DNA from 2 places in the Roseomonas sp. TS2 genome. Region 1 is predicted to be linked to the other one. Evidence: riboswitches for the same ligand, from Rfam matches in the RefSeq annotation. Region 1 holds a riboswitch; the other holds the start of a gene.
The links. A riboswitch is a leader RNA that binds a small molecule or an ion and turns the genes downstream of it on or off. The one in region 1 is predicted to bind cobalamin.
Positions count from the first base shown of each region.

Region 2: another riboswitch for cobalamin. It lies ahead of ACZJYS_RS00960 (CbtB domain-containing protein); the one in region 1 lies ahead of ACZJYS_RS14460 (DUF1636 family protein).

Region 1 is NZ_JCACVY010000088.1:682-10,518, forward strand. It holds partial or broken gene ACZJYS_RS14450 (cobaltochelatase subunit CobN) at 1-865, opposite strand, end outside; gene cobW (cobalamin biosynthesis protein CobW) at 973-2,004, opposite strand; gene ACZJYS_RS14460 (DUF1636 family protein) at 2,001-2,408, opposite strand; cobalamin riboswitch at 2,558-2,766, opposite strand; gene proV (glycine betaine/L-proline ABC transporter ATP-binding protein ProV) at 3,232-4,470, shown strand; gene ACZJYS_RS14470 (ABC transporter permease) at 4,483-5,349, shown strand; gene ACZJYS_RS14475 (glycine betaine ABC transporter substrate-binding protein) at 5,451-6,332, shown strand; gene ACZJYS_RS14480 (HlyD family secretion protein) at 6,480-7,712, shown strand; gene ACZJYS_RS14485 (glycosyltransferase) at 7,723-9,687, shown strand; gene cobU (bifunctional adenosylcobinamide kinase/adenosylcobinamide-phosphate guanylyltransferase) at 9,742-9,837, shown strand, end outside.
Region 2 is NZ_JCACVY010000002.1:77,533-87,369, forward strand. It holds gene ACZJYS_RS00950 (heavy metal translocating P-type ATPase) at 1-1,741, opposite strand, end outside; gene ACZJYS_RS00955 (CbtA family protein) at 2,005-2,721, opposite strand; gene ACZJYS_RS00960 (CbtB domain-containing protein) at 2,730-2,918, opposite strand; cobalamin riboswitch at 2,956-3,172, opposite strand; gene ACZJYS_RS00965 (cation diffusion facilitator family transporter) at 3,258-4,163, opposite strand; gene ACZJYS_RS00970 (hypothetical protein) at 4,357-4,731, opposite strand; gene ACZJYS_RS00975 (efflux RND transporter permease subunit) at 4,798-8,043, opposite strand; gene ACZJYS_RS00980 (efflux RND transporter periplasmic adaptor subunit) at 8,059-9,312, opposite strand; gene ACZJYS_RS00985 (TolC family protein) at 9,312-9,837, opposite strand, start outside.

The DNA.
Region 1 (9,837 bases):
CGGCCCAGAGATCGCGCGCGGCGCCGGAGAGGATGAGTTGCAGCACGGGCGCGCCGGCGGCTTCCAGCGGCGAGGCGCCATCCTGCCGGGCGGAGAAGGCGGTGGCGTTCAGCACCACGGCGGGGCGCCATGCCGCCAGCCGCTGCCGCACCAGCGCGGCGGAGGCGGGCTCCTTCAGGCTGGCGGCGTAGAGGCCGCGCACGCGCAGGCCGCGCGCCCGCAGGGCGGCGGCGAGCGCCAGCATCGGCGCGATGTCGCCCGAGACGAGGTGCGAGCGGTAGAAGACGATGACGGCCTGGGGGTCGTTCTCTTCCAGGCCGAGCGGGTGCTCGCCGGCCGGCGGCAGGGGAAGCGGGGCGGCGCCGTCATCCGCGCCGAGGCCCGCCGCGTGGGCCGCGAGGCGCAGCGCGGCGGCCAGGTTCTCCGGCCCGCCGGCCAGTAGCAGCGCATCAAGCCGCGCATGGAGGGCGGGTGGCATGGTGGAGAGGGCGGCGAGCTTCGCATCATCCCGCCCGCAGCCGGGGAGGAGGGCGAGGGGGATGCCCTCGCGCCGGCAGAGGGCGGCCACCTCCTCGGCGCCGTAGCGCCAGTATTCCAGCCCGCCCAGCAGCCGGATGACGACGCAGCGCGAGCGCGCCAGCGTCTCCTCCGCGTAGAGATCCACCGAGAGCGGATGGCGCAGCCGCCCGAGATTGGCCAGCCGCAGCGTGGGCCGCGGCTCCGCCAGCAGCGACCAGCCCATGGCGGCGGCGCCGAGGTCGCTGTCGCTGAAGGAGAGCAGCACGAGATCGGCCGGGGCGTGGCCGAGATCCTCGGCCTGCTCCGTCTCGTCCAGGCTGCGTGTCTCGCGGACCAGGAGGTGCATCAGTTCCGTTTTTTTTTGGAAAAAAGAACCAAAAAACTTTTGTCAGTTGGCGGCGCGCCAAACTCGAAAAGTCTTTTTGCTTCTTTTTCTTCAGAAAAAGAAGATTCTTACTTCAGGATGGCCTTGGCGATGGCCTCCTGATCCATCCCTGCCTGCCCGATGATGACGAGGTGCCCGTCGCGGTCATTCTTCCAGGGCCGGTCGAAATGCTGGCGGAAGCGGCGGCCGACGCCCTGCACGGCGAGGCGCATCGGCTTGCCCTTCAGCCGCACGAAGCCCTTGATGCGCAGGATGTCGTGCCGCGCGGCGATCTCTGGAAGGCGGTGCAGAAGTTCGTCGGCCGAGTCGTATTCCGGCAGGACAAGAACAAAACTCTCGAAATCGTCGTGCTCATGCGCGCCATCCTCCGCGTCGTGGTGCGAGGGGCGGGCGGCGAGGTCGTCCTCGGCGGCGGCTTTGAGGCCGAGCAGGATATCGGGCGGGAGCGCGCCCTCGCGGGCGGGCACCATCTTCACCGCGCGCGGCAGGTGCGGCGCGATCTCGGCGCGCAGCTTCGCCAGCGCCGCCTCGTCCAGCAGGTCGGCCTTGTTGAGCACGACGATGTCGGCGCTAGCGAGCTGGTCCTCGAACACTTCCGCGAGCGGGTTGTCGTGGTCGAGCGAGGGGTCGGCGGCGCGTTGGGCGGCGACGGCCTCCGGGTCGTCGGCGAAGCGGCCCTCGGCGGCGGCGGGGCCGTCCACCACCGTCACCACGCCATCGACCGTGACGCGGGAGCGGATGGCAGGCCAGTTGAACGCCTTGATCAGCGGCTTGGGCAAGGCGAGGCCGGAGGTCTCGATCAGGATGTGCTCGGGCGGGTTGGCGCGGCCGAGCAGCGCCTCGATGGTGGGGATGAAATCGTCCGCCACGGTGCAGCAGAGGCAGCCATTGGCGAGCTCGACGATGTTCTCCGCCTCGCAGCCGGGGATGCCGCAATCCTTCAGCGTCTCGCCATCGACGCCGAGGCTGCCGAACTCGTTGACGATGATGGCGATGCGGCGCCCATCGGCGTGCTGCATCAGGTGGCGCAGCAGCGTGGTCTTTCCCGCGCCGAGGAAGCCGGTGACGATGGTGGCGGGCACTTTTTCCAGCGCGCTCATGCGGCGTTCTCCTTCGGGGTCTCGGTCAGCGAGGGGAGGCGGCCCAGCACCACGCTGCGCAGCGAATCCGGGCGGCGGGAGGGCAGCACGGCGCCGGTGGCGTGCGCCGCATAGGTCTCGCCATAGGCCAGCAGGTCTTCGGCCAGGGCGGGGGAGAGGCGGCCGAGCAGGTAGCTCCACTTGCCCGGCTGCGTCATCGCGGCGGCGCAGCCCTGCTGGCAGACGGAGAGGCAGGTGACGGGGCGCAGTTCCACCGGCGGCGCCGGGTGGGCGGCCAGCGCCTGTTCCAGCGCCGCGAGCAGGTGGCGGCCGGGGGGCGTCTCGCCTTCTTCCAGCGTGCGCCCGGCGCGGCAGGTGGTGCAGACCAGCAGCACCGGCTTGGCGGGAAGGGGGGTATCCGGCATCCGTGACCTCAGCCCTGAACAGGGGGCACCCGAAGGTGCCTGGCGCGCATGAGGTGCCGACCGCCCGTGCCGTCTCCGGCGCCGGGTCGAGGCGCCCGGGGGTGGATGCCCGAGCACATCGCCGCCCGCCGGGGCACCCCGCCCGGTGGCACGATCCGATGGCGATGGCAGGTCTCCTGGCTCGCGGATCAGGCACGGAGCGCCGGCCTTCCCGGCGCCGCGTGGCGCCAGTGGCATGGTGGCGATCCGCTCTCCGCCTACAGTTGCGGGGGCAGCCGCGGCCTGGGGCGTTGCCGCCCGTCACCGCATTCCCTTTTCACCTTCCGCGGACGGAAGGACCATCGCCGGGTTGGTAGGCGGCGGCGGGGCCGGGAGTCAAACCCTCTCTCGCTCCCGCCGCAGCTTGCAGGCTACTTGCCGGGATGTTTTCGGTTCTTTGAACCATACGGATGGGCATGGTGAATACAATATGAGTCCGGGCTCGCATCGAAGGGAGCAATAGAAAGCGCGTTGTTTTATTTTCTCATGAAATATCCGTGCCTCCTGCCGGCATATTCTCGTGGCTCCCGGTCTCTTGATTGTTCCAGGAGAAGATCGCGGGCAGGATGATTTTGCCTTTGGGCTGGACAATTTCAGCCGGCTCGTCTAAAGCCTCTGCAACCTATGAGGCGGCGACACAGCAATGTGTCTTTTTTGGGGCGGGCCGGATGGCCTTGGACCCCTTTCGGCCTGTTCGGGCTGCCGGTCCGTTCAGGCCCCGCCTTCCGACCCACCCCATGGAGGTGATGCCGACCGCCCGGCGGACGGCAGACCACGAGGACGCATGGAACCAGAAACCCCCACCCGGCCGGGCGACGACGCCCCGCCGCCGGTGAAGATCGCGCTTCGCAACGTCTTCAAGGTGTTCGGCGACCAGCCGGACGACGCCATCCGGATGGTCCGCGAGGGCCGCACGAAGGATGAGATCCACGCCGAGACCGGCTGCACGGTCGGCGTCAACGATGCCAGCTTCGACATCCATGCCGGCGAGATCTTCGTCATCATGGGCCTCTCGGGCTCCGGCAAGTCCACCCTGCTGCGGCTGATCAACCGGCTGATCGAGCCCTCCGCCGGCGCGATCCTGGTCGAGGGCCAGGACATCACCCGCATGTCGAAGCGCGAGCTGATCGAGCTGCGCCGGCGCGACATGAGCATGGTGTTCCAGTCCTTCGCCCTGCTGCCCAACCGCACCGTGCTGGACAACGCCGCCTTCGGCCTGGAAGTGGCCGGCGTGGCCGAGGCCGAGCGCCATGCCAAGGCGATGGCCGCGCTAAAGGGCGTGGGCCTCGACGCCTATGCGCAGAGCCGGCCGGACCAGCTCTCTGGCGGCATGAAGCAGCGCGTCGGCCTCGCCCGCGCCCTGGCGAGCGAGCCCACCGTGCTGCTGATGGACGAGGCCTTCTCCGCCCTCGACCCGCTGATCCGCACCGAGATGCAGGACGAACTGCTGCGCCTGCAATCCGAGCAGAGCCGCACCATCATCTTCGTCAGCCACGACCTCGACGAGGCCATGCGCATTGGCGACCGCATCGCCATCATGCAGCACGGCGTGGTGGTGCAGGTGGGCACGCCGGACGAGATCGTGACGAAGCCGGCCAACGACTATGTCCGCTCCTTCTTCCGCAACGTCGATGTCAGCCAGGTGTTCCGCGCCGGCGACATCGCGCGCGAGACGCAGGTGACGCTGATCGAGCGCCGCGGCATGGCCATCCCCGCCGCGCTGGAGCGGATGCGCCGGCACGACCGGGACTTCGCCATCGTCGTCGGGCGGGACAAGAAGTACCACGGCATGGTCAGCGCCGAATCGCTCTCCCGCGCCGCGCGCAGCGGCGAGGCGGACCCCTACCACCGCGCCTTCCTGGCCGATGTGCAGCCGATCGACGCCGCCGACACCCTGTCCGACGTGATGGGCCGCGTGGCGCAGAGCCCGCACCCCGTGCCGGTGGTGGATGCCGAGCGCCGCTATGTCGGCTCGATCAGCAAGTCCGCCCTGCTGATGTCGCTCGACCGCTCCGGCAACTGAGGACCGCACCCCATGCAGGATCTCGACCTTGGCATCGGTGACGGCGCCGATGCCGTCGTCAACTACGTGCTCGACCATTTCACGCCGGCGCTGGACGGCATCGCCGCCGGCATCGGCTTCGTCACCGACGGCATCCGCGACGGGCTGACCGGCCTGCCGCTGCCGGTGGCCGTCATCGCCATCGCGCTGCTGGCGCTGTGGCGGGTGGGCTGGAAGTTCGCCCTCTTCGCCATCGCGGCCCTGCTGCTGATCGGCGGCATGGGGCTGTGGGAGCGGATGATGGAGACGCTCTCCCTCGTCCTCGCCGCCACGCTCATCGCCATCGCGCTCGGCGTGCCGCTCGGCATCGCCATGGCGCGCAGCAATGCGGTGCAGATGGTGGCGCGCCCGGCGCTCGACCTGATGCAGACCATGCCGGCCTTCGTCTACCTGATCCCGGCCGCCATGTTCTTCGGCCTCGGCGCCGTGCCGGGCACCATCGCCACCGTCATCTTCGCCATGCCGCCGGTGGTGCGGCTGACCAACCTCGGCATCCGCCAGGTGCATGCCGAGTTCATCGAGGCCGGGCTCGCCTTCGGCTGCACGCCCACGCAGCTGCTGCTGAAGGTGCAGATCCCGAACGCCCTGCCCTCGATCATGGCCGGCATCAACCAGACCATCATGCTCTCCCTCTCCATGGTGGTCATCGCCTCGATGATCGGCGCGGGGGGGCTCGGCAACACCGTGCTCACCGGCATCCAGCGGCTCGATGTCGGCACCGGCTTCGAGGGCGGGCTCGCCGTCGTGGTGCTGGCCGTGCTGCTCGACCGGATCACGCAGAGCTTCGGGCAGGCCGGGCACGGCTTCCGGTTCCGCCAGCTTTTCGCGGGGCGCGGGTGACAAGCCGTAGCCGGGGGAAGGAATTCCCCCGGGCCCCCTTCTTTTCCTTCTGCAAGTTCCCGGGCGGGCCTGCGGCCACGCCCCAACAACAGGAGACACGCATGCTTCTCAACAAGCGCACCTTCCTCGGCCTCTCCGCCGGCCTCCTCGCCGCTCCCCTGGCGTCTCCGGGCCTGCTGCGGGCGCAGCCGGCCGGCAGCATCAAGCTCGGCTTCGCCCCCTGGGCCGATGCCGAGTTCATCACCCGCCTCGCCGCCAAGCTGATCGAGGACCGGCTGGAGACCAAGGTCGAGCTGATCCAGACTGACGTGGCGCCGCTCTACCAGGGCCTGACCCGCGGCGACGTGGACGCCATGCTGATGTGCTGGCTGCCGCAGACCCATGCCGACTACTGGAAGCGCGTGGAAGGCAAGGTCGAGCGCCTCGGCACGCTCTACAGCGGCGCCAAGCTGGGCTGGGTGGTGCCGTCCTACGTGCCGGAGGCGGAGGTCGCCTCGATCGCCGACCTGGCCAAGCCGGGGGTGCAGGAGAAATTCCGCGGCCGCATCCAGGGCATCGAGCCCGGCGCCGGCCTGACCCGCCTCTCCAAGGAGGCCGTCGGCACCTATGGGCTGAAGGACTACACCCTGCAGGAGGCCAGCGAGGCGGCCATGCTCAGCGTCGTGGACCGCGCCATGCGCAGCGAGCGCTGGGTGGTGGCCACCGCCTGGAGCCCGCACTGGATGTTCGGCAAGTACGACCTGCGCTACCTGGCCGACCCGAAGGGCGCGCTGGGCGCCGCCGAGGAGGTGCTGGCGCTGGGCCGCCAGGGCCTGCGCGAGGCCAACCCGAAGGTGGCCGGCTTCCTCTCCCGCCTCAACATGCCGCTCGACGAGCTGGAGAGCGCCATGCTGGTGGCGCAGGAGAAGTCCTACGACCAGGCGGTGGCCTCCTACATCGAGACCAATGCCGAGCGCGTGGACGACTGGCTGGAGGCAGCCTGACGGCAAGGCCGGCCGGGGTATCGCCCGGCCGGCCTGCTCCCGGCGCCAGAAATGCCGGGAAAACGCCAAGCCTGTGTTTATTCAGTATTTCTTTACTCCATCACGTACCCGTGAGACAAAGCGGTGGTCACAACGAAGTGATCTGCTATGTCTCACAGTGTCAGCTTCCAGGAGGGTGAGGCGCAGGGCGCGGCCTTCACGGGTTCCGGGGCCGCTCCGGCCCAGAGCGGATCGCGCGCGGCCACCTCCTGGAATGTCGGGCGCCTTCTGCGGATAGGCCTCGGCGCGCTGATCCTGGGCACTGCCCTGCTCTTCCTGTGGGACCGCTTCTTCACCTTCTCCAGCACCCGGGCCGTGCTCAGCGCCGCGCCCTTCGCCCTGCGCGCGCCCGTCGAGGGTATCCTGCAGGCCGAGCCGCGGCTGCCGGGCAGCCTGCTGGAGCGGGGGGCGCGCTTCGGCCAGATCCAGAACGAGCGGATCGACGATGGCCGGCTGACGGAGCTCGGGGCGGGGGTGCGGGTGCTGGAGGCGGAGATCACCGCCATCGAGCGCCGCCTGCGTGGCACCGCGGCGCGGGCCGGCGCGGCGGGCGAGGCGGCCGGCGCCTTCCGTCAGACCCGGCTGGAGCAGATCGCGGCGCGCCGGGCAGAGGCCGAGGCGCAGCTTTCCGCCGCTGCGGCGCGGCTGCGCGCGGCCGAGGCGGGGCTGGCCCGCGGCGAGGCGCTGCGCCGGGGCGGCTACATCGCCGCCGCCGCGCTGGACGCCCTGCGGCGCGAGCGGGATGTGGCGAGCGGCGAGCACCGTGCCGCCGCCCAGCGCCGCGCCGCTGTGCTGGCGGAGCAGGCGGGGGCCGAGGGCGGCGTCTTCGCGGCCGAGGCCGGGACCGACCGCTCCGCCTCCCAGCAGAGCCAGGACCGGCTGCAGCTGGCGGAGCTGGAGCTGGAGGCCAGCCTGGCCGAGCGCCATGCCCGCCTCGCCGCGATGCGCGGGCGGCTGGAGCACGAGGCGGCGCGCATCGCCCGGCTGCGCGAGGCCACGCTGATGGTGCCCGCCGAGGCGCGGCTGGTCAGCCTCGCGGCGCAGCCCGGCGAGTATGTCCGGCAGGGACAGGAGATCGCCGGCTTCGTCGATTGCACCCGCCCCCTGGTGCGGGCGGAGATGGATGAGCGCGGCTTCCGCGCCCTGCGCCTCGGCATGCGCGCCCGCTTCATGATGGCCGGTGAGCGCGAGGAGCATGAGGGGCGGGTGGTGCAGCTGCTGCCGCCCATGCTGGCCGGCCCCGAGGGGCGCGAAACCTTCCTCGCCGTGGTTCAGGTCGCGTCCGACCGGTTGAGCCGGGGTTGCGAGGTGGGCCGGATCGGCAGCGTGCGCTTCGGCTGAGGGCGCCGCCATGGGCCCGGACCTCGCGCAATCCTTCGTGCCGCTGCTGCTGGTGCTGGGCCTCGGCATCCTGGTGCTGCCCGGCCTGCGGCCCGACAACAAGGTGGCGCGGATGGTGGGTGCGGGGCTGACCGCCGCGCTGCTGCTCCGCTACCTGCACTGGCGCCTGACCGGCACGCTGCCGCCCCTGGCGCCGGAGTGGCAGAGCCTGGCCGCCTGGGGCTTCTTCACGGTGGAGGCGCTCAGCTCGCTGGCCGGGCTGCTGCTGCTGCACGTCCTCTCCCGCACGCGCGACCGCAGCGCAGAGGCGAGCGCCCACCCGGTGGAGGGCTTTCCCGGCGGCCCGCCGCTGATCGACGTGCTGATCCCGACCTACAACGAGCAGCGCGAGATCCTCTACCGCACCATCATCGGCGCCATGGCGCAGGACTATCCGCGCTTCCGCGTCTGGGTGCTGGACGATGGCCGGCGCCCCTGGCTGGCCGAGATGGCCGAGGGCCTCGGCGCCCACTACCGCACGCGCGGCGACAACAGCCACGGCAAGGCCGGCAACATGAACGCCGCGCTGGAGCACCTGCTGGCCCTGCCGGAGCCGCCCGACGCCGTGGCCGTGCTGGACGCCGATTTCGTGGCGACGCCCGTCTTCCTGCGCCGCGCCGCCGCCCTGCTGCACGACCCGAAGGTGGCGGTGGTGCAGACGCCGCAGTATTTCTTCAACCCCGACCCGGTGCAGCTCAACCTCGGCGCCGCCAGCCTCATCCCCGACGAGCAGCGCTTCTTCTTCGACGTCATCCTGGCCTCGAAGGACGCGCACGGCACCGCCTTCTCCTGCGGCACCTCGGCGCTGGTGCGCGCCTCCGCGCTGCGCGCCATCGGCGGCTTCCCGACCGAGAGCGTGACGGAGGACCTGCTGCTCTCCCTCAAGATGACCGGCCTCGGCCTGCGCACCGCCTACCTGAACGAGCCGCTGACGGCGGGGCTGGCGCCGGAGGGGCTGCAGGAATACCTGACGCAGCGCGGCCGCTGGTGCCTCGGCACCATGCAGATCGTCCGCACGCCCTGGGGGCCGCTCTCGCGCGGGCCGGTGCCCTGGCTGATGCGGTTGCACACGCTCGACACCGTGCTGTTCTGGACCGTCGGCGCGCTGATCCGCGTGCTCAGCCTGCTGGTGCCCATCCTCTACTGGTGGGTGGGGCTGGTGGTGATGGAGACGGATCTGCCCTCCATCCTGGAGCATCTCGGCCCCTACTGGGTGTGCTGCGTGCTGTTCCTGGGCTGGGTCAGCCGCGGCACCAACGTGCCGCTGATGGCGGAGGCGATGGCGCTGCTGGTGGCGCGCGAATCGCTGCGCGCCAGCGCGGTGGGGCTGTTCGGCTCCCGCGACCAGAAGTTCAAGGTGACCGCCAAGGGCGCGATGCGCGACCGGGTGGTGGTGCAGTGGTCGCTGATGGCCTGGTTCCTGGTGCCGGCGGGGCTGACCCTGGGCGGCATCCTGATGCGCGTGCTGGCCGGCCCCATCAGCGGCACGCCGCCGCAGGTGGAGGCGATGAACCTGTTCTGGAGCCTCTACAACATTGCCACCCTGCTCGTGGCGGCGCTGATGTGCGTCGAACGCCCGCGCTTCCGGCGGGAGGAGCGCTTCGGCGCCGACGAGGCCGCCACCCTGGTGGTGGAGGGCGCGCGCTGGCCCGTGCGGGTGACGGACATCTCGGCCATCGGCTGCCGCCTGGCCCTGCCGCCGGGCTGCGGCCTCTCGCGCGGCGCGCAGGTGGTGGTGGAGCTGGCCGGGGCCGGCCCTGTGGAGGGGGAGGTGCGGCGCGTCAGCCAGGGGCATGGCCATGTCGCCTTCGTCCTCTCGCCCGCCACCCAGGCGGCGCTGGTGCGCAAGATCTTCTCGGGCGTCTATGTCCGCTCCGTCACGCGGCTCAGCCCCTGGCAGCTGCTGTGCATCCTGGCGCGCCGCGCCTTCGGCTGAGGGGGCGCGCTTCCCCGCTGGTGCGGCGCGCCGGATTGGCCCAGTTTCCGCCGCATGAGTTTTATCCTCGTCCTGGGCGGTGCCCGCTCCGGCAAGTCCCGCCACGCGGAGGCGCTGACCGCCCGCCACCCCGCCCCCTGGGCCTATCTC
Region 2 (9,837 bases), on a different contig from region 1:
AGGCCGATGTCCCGGCCGCCGGGAGCACGTCGGTCACCTTGGGATGGCCCGCCGTCAGCGTGCCCGTCTTGTCGAAGGCGACCGTCTTGGCCGCGCCGATTTCCTCCAGCGCCGCGCCGCCCTTGATCAGCAGCCCACGGCGGGCGCCCGCTGATAGGCCTGAAGCCAGGGCCGCGGGGACGGAGATCACCAGGGCACAGGGGCAGGCGATGAGCAGCACCGCCAAGCCACGGTAGATGCTGGTCCACCAGTCCCAGCCCAGCAGGAAGGGCGGTACCAGGATGACCAGGGCGGAGACCACCATCGCGCCCGGGGTCCAGTAGGTCGAGAACCGCTCGATGAAGCGCTGGGTGGGTGCGCGGGAAGCCGTGGCCTCCTCCACCATGCGGATGATGCGGGCGATGGTGTTGTCCGTGGCCGCCCGGGTCACGCGCACGCGCAGCGCGCCGTCCGCGTTGATGGAACCGGCGACGACGGCCTCCCCGGGTCCACGGTTCACCGGCACGCTCTCGCCAGTGACCGGGCTTTCGTCCAGGGCAGACTGCCCCTCTTCGATGGTGCCGTCGCAGGGCACGCGGTCGCCAGGGCGGACCAGCACGAGGTCGCCGACCGACAGGCGGTCGGACGGCACCTGCTCGGTGGAGCCGTCCGCCCGCAGGCGCTGGGCCGTGCGGGGCATCAGGTTGGCCAGGGCCTTGATGCCCGCCCTGGCGCGCCCGGCCGCCACGTTCTCCAGCAGCTCGCCCAGGGCGAACAGCAGGACAACCACCGCGGCTTCCTCGGCGGCGCCGATCACGGCCGCGCCCGCGGCCGCAGTCACCATCAGTGTCTCGATCGAGAACGGCGAACCCGCCCGGGCCAGGTTGAAGGCACGGCGGCCGAACGGCACCAGGGCAACCAGCGTCGCGATCAGGAAGAGCGGGTAGGTCAGGTTTCGCGGCAGCACCAACGACAGCGCGTAGGCGCCGAGCACGAGGGCGCCCAGCAGCCAGACCAGCCGCGCCTTGCCCGTCGCGTACCAGGGCTTCGTCGCGTCGGCGGGATCCTCGTGGTCGGCATGCGAGTGGCCGAACGCGCCGCCATGGGCATGGTCATGGGCGGCGTGGGAATGGGCGCCCGCGGCAGTGGCTTGCCCGTGCGCGTGCCCGGCGTGGTCATGACCATGCTGGTGGCCGTGATCGTGGTCATGGCCGCAGCAATCGCCGTGGGCGTGACCGTCTGCCGGAATAGACGGCGTGGCAGAACCATCCTGGGGCGCGAGGGCCTTGGCCTTGTAGCCCAGTGCGCCGATCTGCTTCTCAACGGCGGCGGCGTCCGTCGCTCCCGGTGCGAGGCGCAGGGTCAGCCGCTCGGCCATCAGGTTTACCGAGACGTCGGAGACCCCCGGGAGGCGGCCAACGGCCTTCTCAACCTTGGCGACGCAGGAGGCACAATCCATGCCCTCGACCCGCCAGGAGATCGGTGGCGGAGCTGTCGGTGCCGGAGTCGAAGCCGGGACCTCGAGGCGGGTGGCCTTGTAGCCAAGGGCCCCGATCTGCTTCTCAACGGCCTCCGGTGTCGCGCCGTCGGGTGACAGCGTGGCGCCAAGCCGCTCGGCCATCAGGTTGACCTTGATGTCGGTGACGCCTGGCAGGCGGCTCACCGCCTTCTCGACCTTGGCGACGCAGGAGGCACAGTCCATGCCCTCAACCCGCCATGTCACCGGCTGTCCCGGGATGTTGCCGCCGCGCGTGCCGTCCATCGAGCGATCTCCTGCTGATGGTTCCTTAGATACAACCTCCAGTCACTAGAGGTTCAAGGGGGCATCTCGCTCTCCATACAACGTCGTGAGATGGCCAGGAGGAGGGGTAGGAGGCCGTTCCGGCAGCACTCGCTTCGATGTGCTCGGCACCCGCCTCCCGATGAGAAATCTTAGCCCCTACTTGGTACCCCTCCAGCACCGCCCAGGTCTGCTCCAGCCCTTGCGAGTTCAAGCTCCTGAGCAGACCCAGGCCAGCTTAGGCTTCATCCCCGCCGCTGGATGAGGCGGCTGTGCAGCAAGCCGACCGCTGCTCCCAGCGTGGCCCAGGACAACAGGCTCACCACCATGGCTGCCGCCACGAACTGACGTGTCAGTTCCTCCGGCACCGCAGGGATCTCGGCAGGAGCAGCAGGCGCCCCGTAGAGGTGCGGCAGGATCAGGCTGAACACCCCCAGCACGGCGAGGGCCGGGTTCTTCCCGTACCGAATCAGACCTAGACCCATGCCGGTGAGCGCGGCCGTTGCCAACCACCAGGTCTGCCTGTCCGTCAGGTCGGCGACCGGCGTGCCTGGCAGCTTCGGCGGCAATCCCATGGACGGCGCCACGCTGAAGACGACGAAGCCCGCCAAGCCCCAGAACAGCCCCTGCTTCCAGTCAATGTTGGTTTTCACGAGGGACAGGACCGCCACCAACATCAGCCCGTATCCGATGCTCGTCAGCAGATCGGCCGCCAGCGTGTAGACGGTGCGTTCAACACCGTCCTCTGGCGACCAGGTTTCCGCCTCATGGTGCTGCGTGCCATTTCCAGAGGCTGAGTGTTCCTCCGACGGCATGGAGCTGGATTCCGGCGCCTGCTCGTAGGCCTCGGCGGCCAGGATGACGGGCACCGTCCTCAGCTGATGGCCGACCGTCGCAACGGTCCCGGCCAAGGCGCCCGCGATGAGCGCGACAGCGAACAGCTGCCTGATGTGGGAGAACATCTCGCGCCTCAGTGACAAGGAAAGCCGTTGGAGTGGCGCGTGTCGTGTGCCGCGTTGTGCAGGAGGTCGTTGTGGGCGAAGCCGACACCCCAAACGAGGAAGGCCCCGAAAGCCAGCGCGACGATGCTGGCGACGGCGCGACCTGCGCTGGACGTTGTTGCCGATGGCGCTGCCGAACCGGCGGATTGAGCATGCATGACATTGTCCCCGTCGGCGCACCCCGCGCCGACCAAGAAGGTTGACCATGCACCGGCAGGTCTCCTGGCTCACAGGTCGTTGCCGATACTCCTGCCTTCCCGGTGCCAAGCGGCACCAGTGACCTGCCCAGGGGCAGACGAAGCATCGGCGACCTGTCCACAGTTACGGGGGTAGCCGCCGACTTGGCCTGGTGAGAGCCGCACGGCGTTCCCTTTTATCCCGCTCGCGCGAGACCGGTGCCGTGGCAGCGTATCGTTGAGCACGCGCATTGGGCAAGCGAGCACCATCCTGCCGCCGGTCGAACTCGCAGATGAATGACGGAATAGAGGGACGCCCCCTCAACCATGGGCATGCCCCTGTTCCGGCTCGCCCCATCTGTCCTCGGTGACCCCGCCGTGCGCGTCCGCTAGTTCGGCCTGGACAGTCACGTGCGTGATGCCGAACCTCTCCCTGAGCATGGCACCCAGCACGTCCTCCAGCCTGTCCTCCCGGGAGAGCGAGGCGTCGACCACGACGTGCGCCGACAGCGCGACCTTGCCACTGGTCAACGCCCAGACATGGAGGTCGTGGATGCCGCGGACCCCGGCCGTCCCGCTCATGGCCTCCTCGACGGCATCCAGATCGATGCCGCGCGGCACGCTCTCCAGCAGGACGTCGATGGCCTCCGACAGCAGGGTCCAGGTCCGCGGGAGCACCCAGAAGGCGATGCCGATGCCGAGCACCGGGTCCACCCAGGTCCAGCCGGTGGCCCAGATGACAAGGGCGCCGACGATGACCGCGACGGATCCGAGCAGGTCGCTCCAGACCTCCAGGTAGGCGCCCTTGACGTTGAGGCTGCTCTCGCTGCCCCCGGCCAGGAGGCGCATGGCAATCCAGTTCACCAGCAGCCCGAAGGCCGCGACCGCGAGCATGCCCAGGCTGCCGACCTCCGCAGGCTCGCGGAAACGCTGGTAGGCCTCGTAGAGGATGTACAGGGCCACAAGGAAAAGCAGCGAGGCGTTGAAGGCGGCCGCGAGGATCTCGAAGCGGTGGTAGCCCCAGGTGCGGCGCCGGTCGGCCGGTCGGCGGCCGACCCGGATCGCGACAAGGGCGACCGCGAGCGCCAGCGCGTCCGTCAGCATGTGCGCCGCGTCGGACAGCAGGGCCAGGCTGTTGAAGATGTATGCGCCAGCGACCTCGGCGAGGAGGAAGGCGGCCGTCAGCCCCAAAGCCTTGGCCAAGGCGGCCGAGTTGGCGTTGCCCACGCCGTGGTCATGACCCTGTCCCATCCAGATCTCCAGCAGGGACCCAATGTGGTCCACCTGCGCGGGTGGATCGCACCTCCAGCCACTGGAGGTTCAAGCCCTAAAGGAAGGCCGGTAGCAGCCGCCCAGGCACTTTCTCGCGACGGCGCGGAGGCCGCGGCGCCCGGAATGGACGACGCGGCCCCCGCGAGGCTCAGTAGCGCGCTTGGCCGCTGCGCCCGGCGGGGTTCTTGACCTGCAGGGTCACGGAGGCGCCGCGGGCAGGAGCGGTCTGAGCCGTTCCGGCGAGGGTGTTCTCAGCGCCCGGCGCCAACTGCACGACCTGGCGCCCCTGGCCGGAGCCGACGAGCGCGGACACCGTGTAGCCCGCCGACGGCACCGGCTTCCCGGCCTCGTCGTAGAGGTGGACCGTCAGGGTCCGGTCGGACACCAGCAACTCGGCATGCACGCCGACGACGTCCTGCATGCGGCCGCCATGGGCGCCTTGGTCGCTGTGGCCATGGGACTGCGCCAGCGCGCCGGTGGAGAGGGAGGCGGCCGCCAGGGCCGCGAGAAGGATGGTCCGCACGTCTTATGTCCTCGTTGGTGGGTGGATTGTTGTCGCCGGGAGGGGCTGGTGCCCCTCCCGCCGGGTTCACTCGGCCGCAGCGTGCTGCGCCCCTGCAGGGACGGCGTCCTCCGGCACGGGCTTCTGGACGCGGCCGAAGCGCACGTAGAGGGCGGGCAGCACGAGCAGGGTGAGCAAGGTCGCGCTGATCAGGCCGCCGATGACCACGGTGGCCAGCGGCTTCTGGACCTCGGCGCCCGCGCCTGTGGCCAGGGCCATGGGGACGAAGCCCAGCGACGCCACCAGCGCCGTCATGGCCACAGGCCGCAGGCGGGTCATGGCGCCCTGGTAGACCGCATCCCGCAGGGACAGGTGCCCTTGCTGCATGAGGCCCTTGATGGAGGTCGCCATCACCAGGCCGTTCAGCACGGCCACGCCGGAGAGCGCGATGAAGCCCACCGCCGCCGGGACGGAGAAGGGCATGTCCCGCAGCCAGAGCGCGAGGAGGCCGCCGGACAGGGCCAGAGGCACCCCACTGAAGACCAGCAAGGCGTCCCGGACCGATCCCAGCGCCGCGAACAGCAGGACGATGATGAGCAGGAAGCAGGCGGGCACCACGACGGTCAGGCGGTCCCGGGCCTTGGCCAGGTTCTCGAACTGGCCGCCCCAGGTGATGGTGTAGCCGGGCGGCAGCTGCACCTGCGCCTCAACCTTCGCCCGCGCCTCGGCCACGATGGAGCCGATGTCGCGTCCGCGGGCATTGGCCTGGATGACGACGCGTCGCCGCCCCTGTTCGCGGCTGATCTGATTCGGCCCCTCCACCACGGTGAGGCTCGCCAGCTGCTGCAGCGGCACCGAGGTGGCGGGCCTGCCAGCGATTGGGGGCAGCGGCACCGGCAGGTTCCGCAGCGCTTCGAGGTTGTTGCGCAGGCTTTCCTGCAGGCGGACGACGATGGCGAAGCGCCGGTCGCCCTCGTAGACCATGCCCGATTCCCGGCCGCCGACCGCCGCAGCCAGCACGGCCTGGACGTCGGCGACGCTCAGACCCCGGCGGGCCACCTCCGTGCGGTTCACCGTGACCTCCAGGAAGGGCAGGCCGGTAGCCTGCTCGACCTTCACGTCCGCAGCGCCCTCGGTGCCGTTGAGGATCTGCGAGATCTGTCCGGCCACCTGCAGCATCGGCCCGTACTCGTCGCCGAAGACCTTCACGGCGAGGTCGCCGCGCACGCCTGCCAGCAACTCGTTGAAGCGCATCTGGATGGGCTGGGTGAATTCCAGAGCGTTACCCGGGATGCCCGCGACCGACTGCTCGATGCGCCGGACCAGCTCCGCCTTGGGAAGCGACGGGTCGGGCCACTGGTCGCGAGGCTTGAGGATGATGAAGGTGTCCGACGCGTTCGGCGGCATCGGGTCGGACGCCACCTCGGCCGTGCCGGTCTTGGAGTAGATGATCTGCACCTCGGGCAGGCGCGAGATGCGGCGCTCCAGCACGGACTGCATGGCCTGGGACTGCTGCAGCGAGGTGCTCGGGATGCGCAGCGCCTGCATCGCGAGGTTGCCCTCGTCCAGCTGCGGGATGAATTCCTGTCCCAACCGCGAGAACAGGCCCAGGGACCCCACGAACAGCAGCGCGCCCACCGCGATCACGGGCAGCGGTGCCCGCAACGCGCGTCCGAGCGCCGGAGCGTAGACACGCTTGAGGCCCCGCACGATCCAGACGTCCTTCTCCTGAACCCGGCCCGTGATGGCGATGGCGATGAGCGCCGGGACCAGGGTCAGGGACAGGACGAAGGCGAAGGCCAGGGCGATGATGACGGTCAGCGCCATCGGGATGAACATCTTGCCCTCGACACCCGTGAAGGTGAGCAGGGGGGCGTAGACGAGAATGATGATGCCCTGGCCGTAGAGGGAGGGCCGGATCATCTCCTTGGCGCTGTCGGCCACGGTCTGCAGGCGCTCGCTCCGGGTGAGCAGGCGCCCCTTCTCGTGCTGCCGCTCGGATAGGTGGCGCAGGCTGTTCTCGGTGATGATGACGGCGCCGTCGACGATCAGACCGAAGTCCAGGGCACCCAGCGACATCAGGTTGGCCGAGATGCCGCCGCGCACCATGCCGAAGGAGGTCAGCAGCATGGTGACGGGGATGACCATCGCCGTGATAATGGCGGCCCGGATGTTCCCCAGCATCAGGAACAGGATCACCACGACGAGGAGCGCGCCTTCGCCGAGGTTCTTGGCGACCGTCTTGATGGTGGCGTCCACCAGGATGCCGCGGTCCAGCACGGCTGTGGCCTCGATGCCGACCGGCAGGGTCCGCTTGAGCTCATCGACCTTGGCGTGGACGGCGGCGGCCACCGTCCGGCTGTTCTCGCCGATGAGCATCAGGGCGGTGCCGACCACCATCTCCTGGCCGTTGCCGCTGGCGCTGCCCGTCCGCGGGGCCTGACCGATGCTGACCCGCGCGACGTCGCGGAGGAGGATGGGCGTGCCCTCACGGGTGGTGACGACGACCTGCTCCAGCTCCGCCACGGTGGTGACTCGACCGCCCGAGCGGACCACCAGCCCTTCGCCGCCGCGCTCTACATAGCCCGCGCCGGTCGAGACGTTGTTGCGCTCGATCGCGGAGGCGAGGTCGCTGAAGCTCAGGCCCAGGGCGATGAGGCGGCCGGGATCGGGCTGGACCACGTACTGCTTGGTGTAGCCGCCGATGGCGTCCACGCCTGCGATGCCCGGCACGTTGCGGACCTGCGGTCGGATGATCCAGTCCTGCACGGTCCGCAGGTAGGTCGCCCGATCCGCCTCCGTGGCTAGGCGCTCGCGTTCCGGCGTCAGGTAGCTGCCGTCGGCCTGCCAGCCCGGCGTACCGTTCGGCTTGACGTCGCCTGGGGTGCGATCGGCGAAGCGCACCGTCCACATCGTGACCTCGCCGAGGCCGGTGGAGACCGGCCCGAGGCGGGGTTCCACGCCTTCCGGCATGGCCTCGCCTGCCTCGATCAGGCGCTCAAGCACCTGCTGGCGGGCGAAGTAGATGTCGGTGCCCTCGGTGAACACCGCCGTGACCTGGCTGAAGCCGTTGCGGGAGATGGAGCGCGTGCTCTCCAGCCCGGGGATGCCCGCCAGCGCCGTCTCGATCGGGAAGGTCACCTGCTTCTCGATCTCGTAGGGCGAGAGCGAGGGCGCGACGGTGTTGATCTGCGCCTGGTTGTTGGTGATGTCCGGCGTGGCGTCGATGGGCAGGCGCGCCAGCGACCACGCGCCGATGCAGGCCGCGATGACGGCCAGCAGCACCACCGTCCAGCGGTTGCGGACGGAGAAGTCGAGGATGGGTCCGATCATGTCAGGTGGTGCTTCTCAGTGCGCATGACCGGCTTCGGACTTGCTGAGCTCGGCGCGGAGCGAGAAGGCATTGGCCACCGCGATCTCCGTCCCCTGATCCAGCCCGAAGATGACCTCGTAGCCGTTCGCGTCCTCGCGCCCGACCTCGACCTCGCGCAGCTCGAATCCTTCCTCGTTCCGCACGAAGACGACCTTTCTGCCTTCGACCTCCTGCACCGCCTCCCGGGGGACGAGCACGTCCACCGGCTGCTCGGCCGTCGAGAGGTGCGCCGTGACGAAGCCACCTGCCCGCCAGGCGCCGTCGGCATTGGGGATCTCGGCCACGGCCCGGGCCGAGCGCGTCTCGGGATCCAGGACCGGGCTGAGGAAGACGATCTTCCCTTCCGCGCGCGCGTCTCCCTCGCCGGTGACGAGGACGGTCTGGCCCTGGCGCGCCATCGGCACGTCCCGCGGCGGGATCGTCAGCTCGACCCAGAGGGTGGACAGGTCGGCCACCGAGAAGACCTCTGCGTCGGCTGCGACCGCGGCACCAAGGACGGCGTTGCGCGCCGTCACCCGGCCCGCGATGGGCGCGCGGAGTTCCAGGCGCCGCAGGGTGGCGGCCGGTTGGCGGGCCAGGGCAGCGACCTCGGCATCCGGCAGACCGAAGGCGGCGAGCCTGGCACGCCCGAGGTCGACCTTGATGCGGGCGTCCTCGGCCGCGGCGCGGGCCTGGAGGAACTCCTGCTCGGCGGAGATGCGCTGCCGCCAGAGGCGCGCCTCGCGAGCCAGTGTGGTCTCGGCCAGAGCCGCCACGCGTGTCGCCGCCAGGAACTCGCCCTTGGCGTCGGCCACCTCCCGGCTCTCCAGCACGGCCAACACCTCGCCCTTGGCGACCTCGTCGCCCAGGGTCTTGCGGACCTCTGACACGATGCCGCCCAGACGTGCCGTGACACGCGCCTGCCGGTCCTGGCTGGCGGCCAGGATGCCAGGCACGGCGGCCCGGCTGACCAGCACGCCCGATCCGACCGGAGCCACGCGGATCCCGGCTGCCTCGACCTGCTCGGCCGTCATCTCGATGTGGCCTTCCTCGCCCTCAGCGTGCTCTCCGCCCTCGGCGTGGCCGTGGCCGTCACCTTTCTCGGCTGCGGCGGGTGCAGGGGCTGCACCGACAGCGGGCGGCACGGGCAGGCCGATCAGGCTGCGGGTGGTCTCCGGAATGGAGGGGAAGACAGTGGCGACCGCGAGACCGCCCAGGGCGGCCCCGGCCATCAGGGTCATGCGGAGCATCAACGGGCATTCCTGGTCTGGATGTTCGTGGGCTGGTGCGACACGGCGGGCATCTCGCCCCGCAGGCGCTGCACGGTCGCGCGGATGGTGTGGAAGTCGCGGTAGGCCTCGACCAGCTGCGCGCGGGTGTCAGAGAGCGACCGCTGCGCGTCCAGGACGTCCAGGAAGCCGAAGCGGCCCTCGCTGAACCCGCCCGACGCGAAGCGAGCCGCCTGCTCGGCAGACGGCAGGGCGGTGCGGCGGAGGCTCTGCACGGACCGCCATGCGAGCGCCAGGCGCTCCTCCGCGGCGATCAGCTGGGCAACGAGCGCGCTGCGGCCCCGCTCGGCTGCCGCCTCGGCCTGGGTCAGTTCGGCATGGGCGCGGGCGATGCCGCCCTGGTTCCGGTCGAAGAAGGGTAGCGGGATGGAGGCGCCCGCGACGAAGGCGGTCTCGCCTGTGTCGCCGAACCGGCGCACGTCGGCGTTCACGCTGAGGTCGGGCACCGCGTTCGAACGCTGCAGGTTCAGGTTGGACCGCTGCTGG